Regions from separate parts of the Thioalkalivibrio sp. ALM2T genome, predicted to be linked through region 1. Evidence: predicted binding sites of a transcription regulator. Region 1 holds the regulator's gene; each other region holds the start of a gene.
What was found. Region 1 encodes sigma-54, which starts transcription at its own class of promoters, with help from an activator protein. Its sites were predicted from a motif close to TGGCANGNTNCNTGCTT; they were not measured.
Positions count from the first base shown of each region.

Region 1 (4,533 bases):
CGATGTCGGGCGCAATGCGCGCGAACTCGGGGGCATCGTCGGCGATCAGGCGATGCCCGCGCGAGATCAATTCCAGCGCGACTTCGCTCTTGCCGACGCTGGAGGCGCCGCTGATCAGCACCCCGATCCCGAGGATCTCCATGAACACGCCGTGGCGCACCTCGAAATGGGCCAGGCGCTGCTGCAGGAAATAGCGCAGCAGCGAGATGATCTCGTGACTGCTGGTGCTGGAGCACAGGATCAGCGGCAGCGCCTCCTGTGGGGCGTCGGGCATCTCCGAGAACGGACAGGTGTCCTCGGCGAAGATCACCGCGGTGGTCCCGGTGCGGGCCATCTCCAGGATCAGGTCGTTGCACTGGGTGGCGCTGAGACTGGAGATATAGCGGGCCTCGAAGTCGCCGATGATCTGGATGCGGTTGGGCCGGATCAGGTTGAGATGGCCAGCCAGTGGCAGGTCGTCCCCGTCGTCGCCGACCAGCTTGCGGTCGGGTGCTGCATGTTCGCCGTGTACAAAGCGAAGATCCAGGCGGTTTCCCATGGCCTGGATCAGGCTCTCCACGTTGATGTCGCGGGCGATCCCGCCTTCTCCCAGCGCCTCGTTCATGGCAGACGCTGCGCGTCGGAATCGCGGCTGGAGGCGGGTTCCACGAGCTTAGTCCTCGCTGAAGCGGCGCACGAGTTCCTGTTCCAGGGCCGCCGCATCCCCGGCCCGGCGCAGCGCTCCGATGGTGTCTGGCTGCGACAGGCCGCGGGCGAGTTGGGCCAGCAGGTCGAGGTGGTCGCCGGTGGCGGCCTCCGGGACCAGCAGTGCGATCAGGATATCGACCGGCTCGTGATCCATGGCGTCGAAGTCGACGCCCTTTTCCAGGCGCAGCACGGCCACGCGCGGCGCCTCGAGATCGGCCAGGCGGCCATGGGGAATCGCAACCCCATGGCCGAGACCGGTGGATCCGAGTTTTTCGCGTGCGGACAGGGCCTCGAAGATCGCGTTACTCCCCGGTCCCGTGCCGTCACCTCCGCCGGCGAGGAGGTCCGCCAGAGCCTCCAGGGCCCGTTTCTGGCTGGAGCACTCGGGTTGCAGGCCAATGCGCTCGGAGGTGATCAACTCGGCAATCGTCATGGATCAGGAGGCCTGCTCGCGGTTGCGCTGGGCACCTTCGGCGCGGTGGTGGTCCTTGACCTTTTCCTTGTGCTTGATCAGCTGACGGTCGACTTTGTCGATCAGCGCGTCGATCGCGGCGTACATGTCCTCGTGAGAGGCCTCGGCGTGGATGTGATTGCCGCTGACCTGGAGATTCGCTTCGGCCTGGTTGTGCTGATTCCGGGTCTTCTCGTGGGTCAGCACGACGTGGACGTCGATGACCTTGTCGAAGTGGCGCTCCAGCTTCGCGAATTTCTCGTTGACGTAGTCGCGCAGGGCGTCGGTGATGTCCACGTGGTGGCCGGTCAGGTTGATCTGCATGGTCAGGACTCCTTGGTTACTTGCTGCCGGTGGGCATCGAGGCCATCTGCCGGCGTTCGCTGGATGAAGGGATGTGCATCGCCTCGCGGTACTTGGCCACGGTGCGGCGCGCTACGTTGATGCCCCGGTCCGACAGGACCTGGGCGAGCCGGGCATCGCTGAGCGGCTTGTTCGGGGGTTCGTCGCCAATCAATTCGCGAATCATGGCACGGATGGCGGTGGCGGAACACTCGCCGCCATCGTTCGTGCCGACATGGCTGGAGAAGAAATACTTGAACTCGAAGACCCCGCGCGGGGTATGCATGTATTTCTGCGTGGTCACCCGCGAGATGGTCGATTCGTGCATCTCCAGGGTCTCGGCAATGTCGCGCAGGATCAGAGGCTGCATCGCGACGTCGCCATGCTCGAGAAAGCCCTGCTGGCGGTGGACGATCGCCTCGGCGACCCGCAGCAGGGTGTCGTTGCGGCTGTGCAGGCTCTTCAGGAACCAGCGTGCCTCCTGCAGCTGATCACGCATAAAGGCGCTGTCGCGGGCATCCGAGACCTGGCGCACCATGCCGGCGTAGAGATCGTTGATACGGATGCGCGGTGCGATCTCCGGATTCAGCTCCACGCGCCAGCCCTCGGCGCTATGGCGCACATAGACATCCGGGACTACGTATTCCGAGGTGGCGGAACTGATCTGCGCGCCCGGGCGCGGGTTCAGGGTGCGGATCAGATCCAGCGCGCGGGCCAGTTCGTCCGGGTCGCGTACGCCGGACTGGCGCTGCAGGGCCTTGTAGTCGCGCTTGCCCAGGCTGTCCATGCCGTGTTCCAGGATCGCCCGTGCGGCCTCGCGGGCCGGGGCGTCCGGGGCCAGTTCGCGTAGCTGGATCTCCAGGCACTCCCGCAGGTTGCGCGCACCGACCCCCAGCGGGTCGCACTGCTGAATCCAGTGGAGGACTGCCTCGACCTCGTCGACGCCGACGGTTTCATCCTCGCCGCGGCTGATGGTCTCGGCCAGGGTGTCGAGGTCGCCCTCGAGATAGCCGTCGGGGCTGATGGCGTCGATCAGGGCTGCCCCGATGCGCTGGTCGCGGGGTGTCAGATGGCTCAGGTGCAGCTGCCACAGCAGGTGATCCTGCAGGCCCTCACCGTCGTCGTCGCTGGTGTTTTCCAGCGGGTCGCGGTCATCCACGCCCTTGTTGGGTGTCGGGGCCGGCTCGTAGATGTCGTCCCAGCGGCTGTCGGTCGTCAGTTCCTCGGGGATTACGTCATCGCTGGTAGTGGTGGCCTCCATGCGATCGCCTTCCACCAGCTCGCCGTCCTGGTTCAGACGCTCGGTATCGGCCTCGGACTCTTCGTCCTCGACCTGTTCGAGCATGGGATTACTCTCCAGCGCCTGCTGGATCTCCACTTGGAGCTCGAGCGTGGACAGCTGCAACAGGCGGATCGCCTGCTGCAGTTGCGGCGTCATGGTCAGCGTCTGACCCAGCTGCAGATTCAGGCCGGGTTTCAGCATCGGGTATGCGGGGCGAGGGTGGGCATTGGTGGAATCTTAAAGCCTGCCTTGTGGTTTGTGCACCGACCGGGCCGCATGTGGGGCGCTTTCACAGGCGGAAGTTCTCGCCGAGATAGACCCGGCGCACCTGGGGATCGGCCAGCAGCTCGTCCGGTGTCCCGGCGGCCAGCAGGCGGCCTTCGCTTAGAATATAGGCCCTGTGGCAGATGCCGAGGGTCTCGCGCACGTTGTGATCGGAGATCAGTACGCCGATGCCGCGCTGGGCGAGATGCCGAATCACGTCCTGGATATCGCCGACCGAGATCGGATCCACCCCCGCAAAGGGTTCGTCCAGACAGATGAAGCGCGGATCCCCGGCGAGGGCGCGGGCGATCTCGGCGCGGCGCCGTTCGCCGCCGGACAGCGCGATGCCCGGGCTGTGGCGCACGGTCTCGAGCTGAAACTCCTCGATCAGGGCGTCGCCAATGCGGCGGCGCTCGTGGCGATCGAGTCCGGGGCGCAGTTCCAGCACGGCCTGCAGGTTGTCCCACACGCTCAGGCGGCGGAAGATCGAGGCCTCCTGCGGTAGGTAGCCGAGGCCGGCGCGCGCGCGCACGTGGATGGGGGCGCGGGTGATATCGCGCTCGCCCAGGGTGATGCGCCCGGCATTGGGGCGGATCAGCCCGACCAGGCTGTAGAAGCAGGTGGTCTTGCCGGCCCCGTTCGGGCCCAGCAGGCCGACCACCTCGCCGGGTGCGAGGTCGACGTCCACTTGGTCCAGCACCGTGCGCTGGCCGTAGCGCTTGGTCAGCTCGCGTCCGATCAGGCGGTCGTTGGTTTGTGCCGGTGTGGCGGATGGGCTGGGAGCGACTGCGTTCATTCGTCGTCGCGCGGCTGGATGGTGATGCGCACGCGCTCGCTGGCGCCTTCGCCGCGTTCGGCCTCGATTACGTCGGTCGTCAGGTCGTAGGTGATGCGCTTGCCGCGCGCCTCCTCGCTGGTGGTGATCACATGGGCCTGGTCGGTGAGGATCATGAGGTCTTCATTCAGCAGGTAGTCGATGCGCAGGGCGGTGGCAATGCGCATCTCTCCGGTTTCCGGATCGGGTGATTCCAGGCGTGCCGGCTCGCCGTGGGCCTCCATTTCGTAGGGGCGGCGATCGCGGGTGCGCACGTAGACCTTGTCGGCCTCCAGGGTCATGTCGCCGCGGATCACGATCACGTCGCCGGTGTAGGTCCCCAGCCCCTGGCGTTCGTCCATCTCCGCGCGGTCGGCAGTGATCTCCACCGGCAGTGCCGGGCCCGAGCCCTGCTGGGCGATCGCGGGCGTGGCCAGCAGCACGAGCAGCAGGAGCGCCGCCACGCGGGCACCCGGCTGGGCCGGGCGGTGGCGAAGGCTATGGGGATTCGGGGTCATGCGCGGGATCCTCCTCGCTCGTCTCGCTGTAGAGCGAGTACACGTCATGGAACAACTCTATGGTATCCCCTCGCGAGTCCACGCGCAGACCGGTGCCGCGCTGGAACAGGCCCGGCTGGTTCAGGGTGGAAAGGGCATCCGAAGTGGCGACCATGGTGTCGGTGGCGACGCGAAC
Region 1 covers NZ_KB906562.1:45,732-50,264, reverse strand. Annotated here, with positions in the region: gene hprK (HPr(Ser) kinase/phosphatase) at 1-604, opposite strand, end outside; gene F816_RS0108565 (PTS sugar transporter subunit IIA) at 653-1,120, opposite strand; gene hpf (ribosome hibernation-promoting factor, HPF/YfiA family) at 1,124-1,462, opposite strand; gene F816_RS0108555 (RNA polymerase factor sigma-54) at 1,479-2,963, opposite strand; gene lptB (LPS export ABC transporter ATP-binding protein) at 3,052-3,822, opposite strand; gene lptA (lipopolysaccharide transport periplasmic protein LptA) at 3,819-4,358, opposite strand; gene lptC (LPS export ABC transporter periplasmic protein LptC) at 4,339-4,533, opposite strand, start outside.

Region 2 (4,533 bases), on a different contig from region 1:
ACTCGTTCCAGATGTAGTAGCCGATGCCGGTGCCGCCCACGAGCATCTCGGCGGCGACGATGACCAGCCAGGCGATGCCGATGGAGATGCGCATGCCGGTGAGGATGGTCGGGGCCGCGGCAGGCAGGATCACGGTGAACGCGGTGCGCAGGTTCGACAGTTGGTGGGTCTTGGCCACGTTCAGCCAGTCATTGCGCACCGAGGCCACGCCGTAGGCGGTGTTCACCAGCATCGGCCAGATCGAGCAGATGAAGATCACGAAGATCGCCGACATGTTCGAGTCGCGGATCACGAACAGGGCGAGTGGCATCCAGGCCAGGGGCGAGATCGGCTTGAGGATCTGGATGTACGGATCGAACGCCTTGTTGAGCAGCGGCGACATGCCGATCACGAAGCCGAGCGGGATGGCGATCAGCGCGGCCAGGGCAAAGCCCAGCAGGACCCGGTAGATCGAATAGGCCAGCTGGATCCCGATGCCCTTGTCGTTCGGGCCCGCGTCGTAGAACGGGTTGCTCAGTTCGCTGAAGGCGTGGCTGAACACCTGGGTGGGGGCCGGGATGCCGCTGCTGGAACTGCGATCGGTCCCGCCCCCCATCAGTTGTTCGTATTCGCTCAGCTCGCCCTGCTGCGGCGCGAGGACCTCCGGGGCGGTGGCCAGCTGCCACACGCCCAGGAAGACCACGAGCATCACCAGCGAGAGGACGGTCGCCCGGAAGTTGAGATTGCTCAACATGGCTTAGCTCCTGCGGATGTCGAAGCTGTCGAGATAGCCTTCCGGGTCGGTGTAGTCGAACACCTTCCCCATGATCTCGAAGTTCTTGTAGGTGTCGCTCGGCGCTTCGTAGCCCAGCTCGGTCATGACCTCAGCGCACTCGCTGGCGAGGAAGACGTCTTCCGCGAGGCGGTTGTAGTCGAAGTCGCGATCCACATAGCCCCAGCGCTTCATCTGGGTGAGGATCCAGGTGGCCATCGAGTGCCAGGGGAAGGGGTCGAAGTCGATCCGGTGCGGGTCGTTCTTGACCTCGCCCAGCCCGTCCGCGTAACGCCCGGTCAGCACCTGCTCCACCACCGATTGCGGCTGGTTGAGATAGGCACGCGGGGAGATGGCCTCGGCGATCTCGGCGCGGTTGTTGATGTCGGAGCTGTACTGGGTGGCCTCGATCAACGCGCGGAACAGGGCGCCGAAGGTGTTCGGGTGCTCGTCGGCGAAGGCGGCCGAACAGGCGAAGGCGCAGCACGGGTGGCCGTCCCAGATCTCCTTGGTCAGCATGTGAATGAAACCGATGCCGTCCCAGACCGCGCGCTGGTTGAAGGGGTCGGGGGCCAGGTAGCCGTCGACGTTCTCGGCACGCAGGTTGGCGACCATCTCCGGCGGCGGCACGACGCGGATGCTGATGTCGCGATCGGGGTCCAAGCCGTGTTCCGCGACGTAGTAACGCAGCAGGAAGTTGTGCATGGAGTACTCGAAGGGCACGGCGAAGGTGAAGCCCTTCCAGTCCTTGGGATCGCGCTTGTCCTTGTGCTTGTTGTGCAGGGTGATCGCCTGACCGTTGATGTTCTCCACCGCCGGCATGATGTAGTGCTCGCGCGAGGAGCCGGAGCCCAGGGTCATCGATAGCGGCATCGGCGAGAGCATGTGCGAGGCGTCGTACTCACCGGACAGCGACATGTCGCGGGCCACCGCCCAGCCGGCGGTCTTGATCACGTCGACATCCAGGCCATGGCGCTCGTAGAAGCCCATGGGGTGGGCCATGATGATCGGCGTGGCGCAGGTGATCGGGACGAACCCGACGCGCAGCTTGGTCTTTTCCAGCGGGCCGCCGTCCTTGATGGCGGCCTTGACCTTGTCCAGCGGCAGGATGGAGCCCAGGGCCGCAGCCACCGTGCCGCCCCCGATCATCTGCAGGAAGCGGCGGCGGTTGATCTCGTTGTGGCCGAACATGCCGCGGACGATGGCGCTCTCCACTGCGCGATCGACCATGGCCTCGTCGCTCAGGTCCTCGCCGGTGGCGTGGGCATCGGCCTGTACGGGCTCATGGGTGGCGCGTCGTTCCAGTTTCTCTTCCAGGTCCGGGGACGCGGTGTCGAAGCAGCTGCAGCTGCCGGGACCGGTGTGCCCGTGGCGGCAGCTGGAGCCATGGCGCAGGTCGGCGTTGGCGTCAAAGGGATCGTGAAGACTCTTGGTCGGCATGGTCGGCTCTCCTCGTGGGTCGAATCGATGCGGGCATCGTTGCCGCGCATGTCGAGGGTCATTGCAGGTGCCATGCCAAGCGTGGGGAATGGGCCGCCCTGGCGGCGTGCGAGAGCCGGGGGGCGGACCATTGGTCGGCATTGTCGACGAAGCGGACAAAAGGTCCGCTGGTGTCTGAGCGGTGGGCCTAAGTGGTTTCTATGCCGAGCTTTTTCAGGCGATAGTGCAATTGCCGCGGGGTCAGGCCCAGGTCCATCGCGGCGCGGGTCTTGTTGCCCCCGGTCTGCTCGATCGCGCGCTTCAGGCGCTCCGCCTCGGTGGCGTGCACGCGCTGATATGGGCGCACCGCGCTGGTGCAGGACGCGCCGGAAGAGGGCAGGGTTCGGGACTCATTGTGCCGCGATGGTGCCGGTGAATGCTCGTCGCGGAGGCCGTGCCCCTCGCCCTCGAACGGGCTGATGCGGGATTCCTCGTGCAGGATCTCGTCGATCAGCGGCGTGCCGATGCGGCCGTCGGTGGACAGCAGCACGGCGCGCTCCAGTACGTTCTCCAGCTGGCGGATGTTGCCCGGCCAGTCGAAGGCCTCCAGGCGCTCCAGCACGCCCTCGTCCACGAGCACGTTCCAGCCATGCAGGTGGGTATAGCGGTCGAGGAAGTGGCGGGTGAGCAGGCGGATGTCGCTGGCGCGGTCGCGCAGGGCGGGCATGTGCAGCGGGATGACGTTCAGGCGATAGAACAAGTCGAGCCGGAAACGCCCGGCATTCACCGCTGCCTGCAGGTTCTGGTGGGTGGCGGCGATGATGCGCACGTCCACCGGGAGATCGCGGTTGCCGCCAATGGGCTGGACCATCCGTTCCTGCAGCACACGCAGGATCTTCGACTGCAACGCCTCCGGCATGTCGCCGATTTCGTCCAGGAACAGGGTGCCACCATCGGCCAGGGCGATCTTGCCGGTTTTGGCGCTGGAGGCGCCGGTGAAGGCCCCTTTCTCGTGGCCGAACAGTTCGGATTCCAGCAGGTCGGCGGGGATGGCGGCGCAGTTGATGGAGATGAACGGCTTCGCATTGCGCTGGCTGATCCGGTGGATCATGCGCGCGATCTTCTCCTTGCCGGTGCCGGAGGCCCCGGTCACGAGCACCGTGGCCTGGGTGTCCGCGATGCGGTGGACCTGCTTTAGGACGTGCCGCAGGGCCGGGCTCTCGCCGAGGATGCCGTACTGCCCGCCCTGGGTATCCAGGGCACTCTTGAGGTAGCGGTTCTCCGAGACCAGCTCGGCGGTGCGCTCGGCGATCAGCTGATGGATGCGCAGCACCTGGCCGATCATGCTCGCGATCACCCGCAGCAGGTTCAGGTCGTCCTGGAACTGGCGCGAACGGCGTCGCAGCCGGTGCACACCCAGCACGCCGATGGCGTGCTCGTCCTGGACGATGGGCACGGCGATGTAGGCGACGGTCTCCTGCGGCAGGGTGGAACGGTCAATGGCGCGCGCGAGGTATTCGGGCTCGTTGTCGATGTCCTGGATCAGGGCGATCTGGCCGGTTTTCATGACGCGCCCGGTGACGCCCTCGCCGAGGCTGTAGCTGCCGCGGTCGCGCTCGGCATCGGTCAGGCCGTAGGCGTGGCGGATGCGCAGCTGGCCGCTGTTCGGATCCGGCAACAGGACGCGGCCGCGGTTGAGTCCCAGTAGCTGGGACATCATCCCGAGGATGCGGTAGATCGCGGCATCCGGGTCGCCGGAGCGGCCCATGAGCTTGGCAACCTCCAGCAGCAGGGTGATCTCCTGCTCCCGGGTGGCCAGGTCCGGTGGGGTCGAATCGGATATGCGGTGGAGTGCCATGCCGTGGGTTATGCAGAAAGCCTGCCAGTGTGGCAACGACGTGTTGGTGGGCGTTCGGGGGCGTTTGACAGGGTCGGGATGACGCGGTTGCCTCGAGGCGGGGCAGGGCCTTGCACTGTTGGGTTGCGCTTGCCCGCTTTGCGGGCGCACAAAAAGGCCCGGCCAGGAATGGCCGGGCCCGGGCATGGCCTGGAGGGATCAGCCCTCCGCGTGATAGCTGCTGCGTTTGATCAGGCGTACGCAGATGGCGTCGAGCATGTAGCCGATGATGCCGATGACCAGGACAAATGCGGCCAGTTTGTCGTACTCCAGGGTGTCGCGGGCATCGTTGATGGCGTAGCCCAGCCCCGAGGTGACGCCCAGGTACTCGGCCGGCACCAGTACGATCCAGGCCACACCCACCGCCAGGCGGATCCCGGCGAACACATCCTGGGCGATCGCGGGCATCACGATGTAGCGCAGGGTGTGGTACGGATTGGCGCCCAGGTTGTTGCCCACCTTGAGC
Region 2 covers NZ_KB906556.1:528,079-532,611, reverse strand. Annotated here, with positions in the region: gene ntrB (nitrate ABC transporter permease) at 1-733, opposite strand, end outside; gene F816_RS0102460 (CmpA/NrtA family ABC transporter substrate-binding protein) at 737-2,191, opposite strand; gene F816_RS0102455 (sigma-54-dependent Fis family transcriptional regulator) at 2,379-4,028, opposite strand; gene F816_RS0102450 (ABC transporter permease) at 4,227-4,533, opposite strand, start outside.
Region 2: F816_RS0102460 (CmpA/NrtA family ABC transporter substrate-binding protein) is a predicted target of sigma-54. The motif match lies at 2,253-2,269, and genes of this name have one in related genera.

Region 3 (4,533 bases), on a different contig from region 1:
GATCGAGCCGGGTTACGGCCCGACCCCGGTTTCAGGTTAACGAAGCTTTATTGCTTCCCAGTGAACTCCGGGTAGGCCTCGAGACCGCACTCGGCGATATCGGCACCCATGGCTTCGTCCTCTTCGCTCAGGCGAATGCCCATCACCGCCTTGAGGATCGCCCAGACAATCAGGCTGGCCACGAAGACGAACACGAAGATGGCGAGCAGACCCACGATCTGGCCGAAGAAGGTCGCGTCCGGGTTGGACAGCAGGACCGCCATCACGCCCCAGATACCGGCCGTCCCGTGCGCGGAGATCGCACCAACCGGGTCATCGATCTTCAGCTTGTCGAGGGCGACGATCGAGAACACCACGATCACGCCACCAACGGCACCAATGATCATCGCCAGGACCGGGCTGGGCATCATCGGCTCGGCGGTGATGGACACCAGGCCCGCAACCGCACCGTTCAGCGCCATGGTCAGGTCGGCCTTGCCGAAGATCAGACGGGTGGTGATCAGCGCGGCCACCACACCCCCAGCCGCGGCCAGGTTGGTGTTGGCGAACACGGCGGCCACGGCATTGGCGGACTCGATGTCCGACACCTTCAGCTCGGACCCGCCGTTAAAGCCGAACCAACCCAGCCACAGGATCAGCACACCCAGCGTGGCCAGCGGCATGTTGGAACCCGGAATGGCGTTGATCTTGCCATCCGCACCGTACTTGCCCTTGCGCGCCCCGAGGAGCAACACACCGGCCAGCGCCGCAGCGGCACCCGTGAAGTGAACGATGCCGGAACCCGCGTAGTCCAGGTAGCCGATCTGGTCGAGGATACCGCCACCCCAGCTCCAGAAGCCCTGGATCGGGTAGATAAAGCCGGTCAGCACGACCGCAAAGGCCAGGAAGGCCCACAGCTTCATGCGCTCGGCCACGGCACCGGAGACGATGGACATCGCCGTCGCCACGAACACGACCTGGAAGAAGAAGTCGGCACGATCGGAGTAGTAGATGTCGCCACCGCTACCCAGCACGTCCGCGACTGCGTTGTCGCCGCTGATCAGGAAGCCCAGCCCCGGGATAATGGAGCTGAGACCATCGCTGTACATGATGTTGTAGCCGATCAGCATGTACATGATGCTGGCGATCGAATACAGGGCGATATTCTTGGTTGCGATTTCGGCCACACTCTTGGTGCGCACCATACCGGCCTCGAGCATGGTAAAGCCCGCGGCCATCCACATCACCAGTGCACCGGCCACCAGAAAGTAAAAGGTGTCCATCGCATAGGCGAGTTCGACAACTTGCTGTTCAATTTCCATGATTGAAATTCCTCATTCGCTGGAAGGCAAAGGTTTAAAGCGCTTCCGGTCCGGTTTCGCCCGTGCGAATGCGCACGACCTGCTCCACCGGCGTAATAAAGATCTTGCCGTCGCCGATCTTGCCCGTGCTGGCGGACTTTGAAATGGCCTCGACCACCTGATCCACCAGGTTTTCGTCAACAGCCACTTCAAGCTTCACCTTGGGCAAAAAATCGACTACATACTCGGCACCGCGATACAACTCGGTATGACCGCGCTGGCGACCAAAACCCTTCACTTCGGTCATGGTCATGCCCTGCACGCCGATCTCCGAGATCGCCTCGCGAACATCATCAAGCTTGAACGGCTTGATCACGGCGGTAATCATCTTCATGTCAGACTCCTGTGGGCGGGCCCGCCACCATGCGGGCCCGCCTTTGCGTTAAGAGGTAAGGCCGGGATTCAGAACGTCTTGGACCAACCCACCCAGGCGCCCAGGTCCTCGTCGGACTCGTCGACGTACTCGAGGTTAAGGCTGAACTCGCCCCAGTCCCCCGCGTCGCGCGCCAGGCTGGCGGTGTAGTGGGTGTAGTTTTCGGCATCGGAATCGTCGAAGCGGGTGCGACCCACCAGGAAACCGGCGCTGTAGACATCCATGAACGGGATATCCAGACCGGCGTAGAAGTACATGTCGTCATCCTGCAAGGCCGAGTCATCACTGTCGTGAACAACATAGGCCATGCCGCCATAGAGACCGACGGTGCCAGTATCAAAGCTGACTTCCCCGTAGATCTCGCCAAAGTCGGCGCTCAGAGAGCCGGTATCATCACGGGCATCGGGGTAGGCATAGTAGATGTAGCCAACGTCGTATCCGAACCCGCTTGCGAACTCGTCGGCGAATCCGGCATAGAGATCGAGCTCGTAGCTGGTGTCATCGCCAAAATCGACGTTCGACAGCCAGGTTCCGGCGTAAAACCCGGAGGCATGCTCGTAATCAATACCGCCCTGAATGGCCGCACCGTCATCGCTTTCGGAAAAGCCTCGGAAGTAGTAGTTGGACACCGCACCAATGTTCACGGACAGCTCCGCGGCGGCGGTGGAGGTAAACGCGACGCCACCGGTGGAGCCTACGGTGAGGACAGCAGCGGCCAGCGCGGAACGGGTGAACTTCTTCATATTGGTCTTCTCCCAGATTGGTCAATCGAGTGTCGCGTAGTCGACAACACGGTCCTTGCATGGGCTGTGCCAAGTACCAAATGGGAGCAAAATCGGCTTTTAACAACACCTGTTGTGGTCGAACCACGGGCAATTGCCTCTAAATGGTGCGCACTAAAAGTGCACACGCACCAAAAGCGTGCGAACCGGCCATGTTGTGAACCATGTCCGGCGCCAGAGAAGATTCAGGTGAACAAGAAGGGGGTATAAGACAGGCGGCATTCAGGGGGAACGGCCGCTATGGCGAGCGGAACCGAGCAAGGCCGCTGCCTGAGAGGTTGCGACGTCCGGTGGTCGCGACTCGCGATCGCGGAGAGAACGAGGCAGCCAGGGCCACTGAGGACCCGTGAGAGCGATGTTTAGGAGGAAAGGCTTCCGCGTTCGATCTCGATGCCGACCTCGCGCACCCCGGATACCGCGCCGGGCTTGCCCAGTTTGATGCGCACCCAGGGTGAACCGAACTGGGCCATCAGGGCCTCGGCAATCTCCTCGGCGAGCGATTCCAGCAGCGCGTGCGGCTCGCGCGTGACGATGGCACGCACCGCGTTGGCCACCGCCTCGTAATCGACGGTATCGCCGATCTCGCCGGAATAGGCGGCGATGCGGGTATCCGCCGCCAGTTCGATGTCGAATCGCAGGCGGCGCTGGATCCGCTGTTCCCAGTCGTAGACACCGACAACGGCATCGATTTCGAGGTCGCGCAGATAGATTCGATCCATGGGCTCGGCGGGCTCCTGTAGGTCGGCGCCTATCCTACTGCCCGGACCGCACGAGGTACACCGAGCCGTTATCATGGAGGGCCCTTGAGCGGCTTCGAGAAACGCATGAGCGAGCCCTTCCACGAACTCCCCTGGCCCACGAACCCGGACGGTGAGCCGCGGCGCATCGGGGTAGAGATCGAGATGGCCGGGGTGTCGCTAGAGACCATGGCCGAAGCGGTCAAAGCCGAGTTCGGCGGACACATCGAATCCGACAGCCCCTTCGTCTTCCACGTGTGCGATACCGACGTCGGCGACTTCCAGCTGGAGTTGGACGCCCGCGTACTGAAGGACCGCGCCTACCGCGAGCACCTGTCGCGCCTGGGCATCGCCTTGGACGATTCCGACGAGGCCGCGCTGGATCGCTGGCTGGCGGACGCTGCGGGCCTTCTGGTCCCACACGAAATCGTGGCTCCGCCGATCGCGGCGGCCGACCTGCCCCGCCTGGACCGGGTGCGCACGGCCCTGCAAAAGGCCGGCGCCCAGGGCACCGAACGCTCCTTGTTGTACGCTTTCGGGCTGCAGATCAATATCGAGATCCACCGTACCGATGCCGAGTGGCTGCTGGCGATCCTGCGCAGCTTCCTGCTGATGGTCGAGGCCCTCACCGCGGCCGGGGCGATCGATCTGGCACGGCGACTGTCGCCCTACATTCGCGCGTTTCCCGGGCCCTTTGTACGCCACATGCTGGACCCGGACTTCCAGCCCGATCAGGCGGGCCTGATCGATGCCTACCTGGCGCACAGCCCGACCCGCAACCGACCACTGGACCTGTTGCCCTTGTTTGCCCACCTGGACCCGGAACGGGTCAACGCCGCACCGGTGGAACACGACTTGATCAAACCGCGCCCGGCCTTCCATTACCGCCTGCCGAACTGCGAGATCGACGACCCGGAATGGAGCCTGGCGCGCCCGTTCAATGGCTGGGTGGAGGTGGAACGCCTCGCCGCGGACCCGGAACGCCTGGAGCGCCTGTCACGCGAATACCTGGAACGCCCTGGCCAGGCCCTCGGCCGCTGGGCCGACGACTGGAGCCAGCGCCTCCGTGACTGGTTCTGACTCGGCTCCCAATGCATCCAGCCGGGTCACGCCCCCAGCCCGTCGCCCGGTGATCGCGATCACCGGGCCGGACCAGGGTGGGGGTCCGGCCTGGCTGTTCACCGCCCTGGCGGTGTGGCGCGCGGGAGGCCGCCCTTTGCGGTTGCGCCCGGGCCGACCGCGCGGCCGTTGCCCGTTCGACGGACTGATCGTGGGCGGCGGAGCGGATGTCGACCCCGAGC
Region 3 covers NZ_KB906557.1:28,941-33,473, forward strand. Annotated here, with positions in the region: gene F816_RS0102820 (ammonium transporter) at 48-1,301, opposite strand; gene F816_RS0102825 (P-II family nitrogen regulator) at 1,336-1,674, opposite strand; gene F816_RS0102830 (TorF family putative porin) at 1,743-2,456, opposite strand; gene folB (dihydroneopterin aldolase) at 2,855-3,214, opposite strand; gene F816_RS0102840 (amidoligase family protein) at 3,320-4,312, shown strand; gene F816_RS0102845 (gamma-glutamyl-gamma-aminobutyrate hydrolase family protein) at 4,362-4,533, shown strand, end outside.
Region 3: F816_RS0102830 (TorF family putative porin) is a predicted target of sigma-54. The motif match lies at 2,512-2,528, and genes of this name have one in related genera.

Region 4 (4,533 bases), on a different contig from region 1:
CGATCGCCGTCTGACTGATGCCACCGAAGCTCTGGGCAAACACGTCACCGAACTCCGCCCGCGAGCGCTTGAAACCGGTGGTCCCCGAGTTCGAGACGTTATTGCCGGTGGTCTGTAGGTCGGCCTGGGCCGCGTTCAGTCCGCTCAATCCGATATTGAAGGGCATGGGGTGTTTCCTCCGTTAGGGTTCGTTCGACGCGAGCCGGCCGTTAGCCGCCAATCCGCCGTACATCCGAAAAGCTGATCTCGCCCAGGCCTTGCACGGTCAGTGCCAGCCCGGAATCGTTACCCACCGCGACGCTCTCCACGCGGGCATCCAGAAAGGTATCCACGGCCTCGGACTGGGTCCCGGAGCGGGCCGTGGCCTTGAACTCGTAGACGCCCGGGGGTGCGAAGGTCCCGTCGTCGCGCATGCCGTTCCAGCTGAACTCCTGCAGGCCGCTGCCGGCGGCGCCCAGGTTCATGCGGCGGATGCGCTCGCCGTTCGGGCTGTACACGTCGATCTGCAGCTCCTCCGTGGAGCGATCCAGGTCCACCGCACCCTTGATCAGGCCGTCCGGACCCAGCTCGCCGAATTCGACGGGAACCAGCACGTCCTTGCCTACCAGTGAGGCGGCCTGCAGCGTCTGGTTCTGGCCCAGCGACTGGGCCAGCTGCTGGAAGGATTTGGACAGCTCCTCGATGCCGGTTACGGTCGAGAACTGCGCCATCTGGCCCAGGAAGTCGCCGTTGTCCATCGGCTCCATTGGGTCCTGATTCTCCAGCTGGGTCGTCATCAGCTTGAGGAAGTCGGACTGGCCCAGGCGGTCCATGTCCTTGTCCTGTTTCTGCTCGGGGCGCGAGAGGCCCAGGCGATCCAGCAATTCGGGGGATATCTGTGTCATCGATGGCTCCCTAGCCTTGACCGATCTGCAATGTGCGCTGGAGCAGCTGACGCGAGGTCTCCATCACCTCCACGTTCGCTTCGTAGTTGCGCGAGGCGGACATCATGTTGGCCATCTCCTCCACCACGCTGATGGCCGGACGGAAGATGTAGCCCTCCTCGTTGGCCTGCGGGTGATGGGGTTCGTAATGCGCATGCGGCGCCGCCTGCGACTCGGTCACGCCGGCCACCCGAACGGCCGTCGACGAACCATTCGGGTTGGCCTGGTCCATCACGCTCTGGAACAGCACCTGCTTGGCGCGATAGGCCTCGTCGGGGTTGGTCGCCGCGGTGTTCGCGTTGGCCAGGTTCGAGGCCACGGTGTTCAGGCGCACCGACTGCGCCGACAGCGCCGAGGCGGAGGTATTGAACAGGCTGAAAAGGTTACTCACGACATCGATCTCCCGATCAGTTCCGCGTCACGCGAGGGAAACACTGATGAATGTACGCACTCGCGCTCGAGTCGCTTTTGGGTGCGAACAAGGCGCGGTGACCGCAGTGCAGTCAATCTGCACAAGAGAGCCGCAACGCCGTGCGCACTCAAAAGCGGCCAAGCCCCTGCTTTGAATGGTTGGTGGGGTTGGTACCCCAGGTTCCCCGATCCTGCGTTGCGCCCCGAATTCATCAGAAACGGACGGCTAGACCCACTACCCGCTGCACGACGCGCCTTGTCTCGAAAAACCTGGGGTACCAACGCAAGTGTGTACATTGATCAGCGTTTCCCTAACGATCGCCCCGCAGGGCTTCACGAATGCCGGAGACCCGGCGATTGAGGAATTCCAGGCTGCTCTGGTATTGAACGGCGTTCTCGGCAAAGGCGGCCCGCTCCATCTGCGGGTCCACCGTGTTTCCATCCAGCGACGCCTGCGAGGGGATGCGGTAAAGCGCCTCGACCTGTCCGTTCATCGCGCCAGCATTGGGGTCGAGATGCGCCGCCTGGCTGCGCGCCATGGGCAAGCTATTGCCGCCGCCGGCCGCGGATTCGAGTACCGCACGAAAATCGATATCCCGCGCCTTGTAGTTCGGGGTATCCGCGTTGGCGATGTTGGAGGCCAACAGCTCCATGCGCTGCGCCCGCACATTCACCGCCTGCGGAGAAATACCCATCGCCTTGTCGAGAGAGAGACTCATCGCTTCCGTCCTGTCCGCCCGTGGCGGACCCTCGCTTGGAGAACGGGGCGCACCGATTGCGACCCTTCGCAGGGGGACTGAAGCAATCGTTATGCCATTCTCGAGCGGCGTGCCGCAGGGACGCAGGCACAGCGGGCAGCCAGGGGAAGGGATGGAACGACTCGCCGCCCGCATTGCACGGGCGTTCCCGGGAATCAGCCCCGGGGCTGGATTACGTCAGGACTTCAGACGAAGTACCGAGCCGTACTCGGTTCGTACGGTCTCGAAAGCCTGGGTATAAGGCCCTGCGGTCTCGGAAGCGCCAAGAAACAGATACCCGCCCGGATTCATCTGCCGGGCGATAGCGTCAAGAACCTGTCGCTTGGTGTCGCCAGAGAAATAGATCAGCACGTTGCGGCAGAACACCAGGTCGAACTTGCCCAGCGCCGCATAGCTGTCGATCAGGTTGAGCTTCTGAAAGCGACAGCGACGCTGCACATCCGGGATCACCTTGTGGCCATCCGCGACGGTCTCGAAGAAGCGCGCGCGCCGGCTCTCGCTGAGCCCGCGCACGATGCTCAGGCCGTCGTACACGGCCCGCCGCGCATCGTCCAGGATCTTCTCTGACAGGTCCGTGCCCAGAATGGAAACCGGTACCTTCCGGGCCGGCCGCGACTCCTCCCATTCCGAGACCACCATCGAGATCGTATAGGCCTCCTGCCCACTGGAGCAGCCCGCGGACCAGACCTTGATGCTGCCTCCCTTCGCGGCCAGTTCCGGCAACAGCACGTGGCGCAGGATCTCGAACGGAAAGCCATCGCGGAACCAGGACGTCTCGTTGGTCGTCATCGCATCGATCACGCGGGTGCGCAGGCGCGGATTCGGGGCCTGCCGCATGGCATGCAGCAGTTCCGGGACGCTCTTGAAGTCGAACTCGTCGAGCAGCCGCGACAGACGACTGGAAACCAGGTACTGGCGGCTGTCGCCCAGCACCAGACCGCAGCAGTCCTGCAGAAAGCGGGAGAACTCCTCGTAGTCGCGGGAATCGATCACCAAGTCATCCCTGAGCGCTGTCCATCGTGATTAGGCATCCTGATGACGAATCCTTGACCGGGGCCTCTTGGCCGGAAAACCGGGGTGATCCCGAAGATCGGGTCGAGTATACGGCGTCGCGCGCATGGCACCATACACACCGAGTGGCGGCCACCCGTCGCCGCTCCGGGCTTGCCGAGCGGCAACGCGGTTCCGCCCGACCGGTCATTCGGCCTGCGGATCCGGGCGCCCGGTCTGGTCCAGCACCGCATTCGCCAGCTCGTCGGGATTGAACTTGGACAAAAAGGCATCGGCCCCCGCGCGCTTGACCATATCCGTGTTGAATTCCCCACTCAGTGAGGAGTGCAACAGCACCCGCAAATTCTGCAGCGCGGGATTGTCCCGGATGCGCGCGGTCAGGGTGTAGCCGTCCATGCGTGGCATCTCGATATCCGAGATCACCAGTTCGACCTGGTCCCCTACCGGCCCTTCCGCGGCCTTCTGCTCAAGGAAGTCCAGTGCTTCCTGGCCATCCTTGAAGACATCGTATTCGAAACCGAGCCCCTTGATCGCCCCCTCGATCTGCTTGCGCGCCACCACCGAGTCATCGACGATCACGACCTTGCGCCCGCTGGCCTCGCGGGCGTTCTCGCGGATGGATGGCGAAATCTCGCTGGGCAGCGGGTTCACGATGGAGAGCACCCGTTCGACATCGATAATCTCGACCAGCTTGTTGTCGATCTCCGTGACGGCCACCAGGAAGGATTCGCGTCCGGTTCCGCGCGGGGGCGACTTCACGTCCTGCCAGTTCACGTTGACGATGCGGTCCACCGCCGACACCCAGAAGCCCTGCACCGAACGATTGAACTCGGTGACCACCACCTTCTGCTCCCCATTGTCGACCGCCCCGACGGCGCCACGCAGGCCCATCGCTCGCGCCAGGTCAATGATCGGCACGGTACCGCCACGCAACGTCGCCACCCCGCGTACGACGCTCATGGAGCCGGGAATCTGACGCAGCGGTGGCGACGGAATCACCTCGCGGACCTTGAAGACATTGATCCCGAAGGTCTGCGACCCGCCCAGATGGAACAGCAGCAGCTCCATGCGGTTCTGCCCCACCAACTGGGTTCGCTGATTCACATCGTCAATGAATTGACTCATCGTGCCGCTCTCCTTGCCCCGATTGCTCTTAGCACCGGACAGGCCTCAAAGGCCAAGTGTGCACCGCGCAACCCCGGCCTGTCATTTGCATTAGCGTGCATGCGCCTTCTGACGCCGCCTCATGGCCATAACGGCCGCCCGCGACGGGCCTTGAATGCGCGCGTGGCACCGGATGCCCGTTCATTGGCACGAGATCTGCTTGTTTTTGCGGACTGAAACCGCTCGCGACTCGCTCGACATCGACGCAAGATCCGCCAAACCCGAGCCATTCGCGCACAGTCCGACGCCCGCACCGAACGGGCTGC
Region 4 covers NZ_KB906556.1:492,371-496,903, forward strand. Annotated here, with positions in the region: gene flgE (flagellar hook protein FlgE) at 1-166, opposite strand, end outside; gene F816_RS0102240 (flagellar hook assembly protein FlgD) at 210-884, opposite strand; gene flgC (flagellar basal body rod protein FlgC) at 895-1,314, opposite strand; gene flgB (flagellar basal body rod protein FlgB) at 1,646-2,053, opposite strand; gene F816_RS0102255 (protein-glutamate O-methyltransferase CheR) at 2,270-3,085, opposite strand; gene F816_RS0102260 (chemotaxis protein CheV) at 3,290-4,228, opposite strand.
Region 4: flgB (flagellar basal body rod protein FlgB) is a predicted target of sigma-54. The motif match lies at 2,134-2,150, and genes of this name have one in related genera.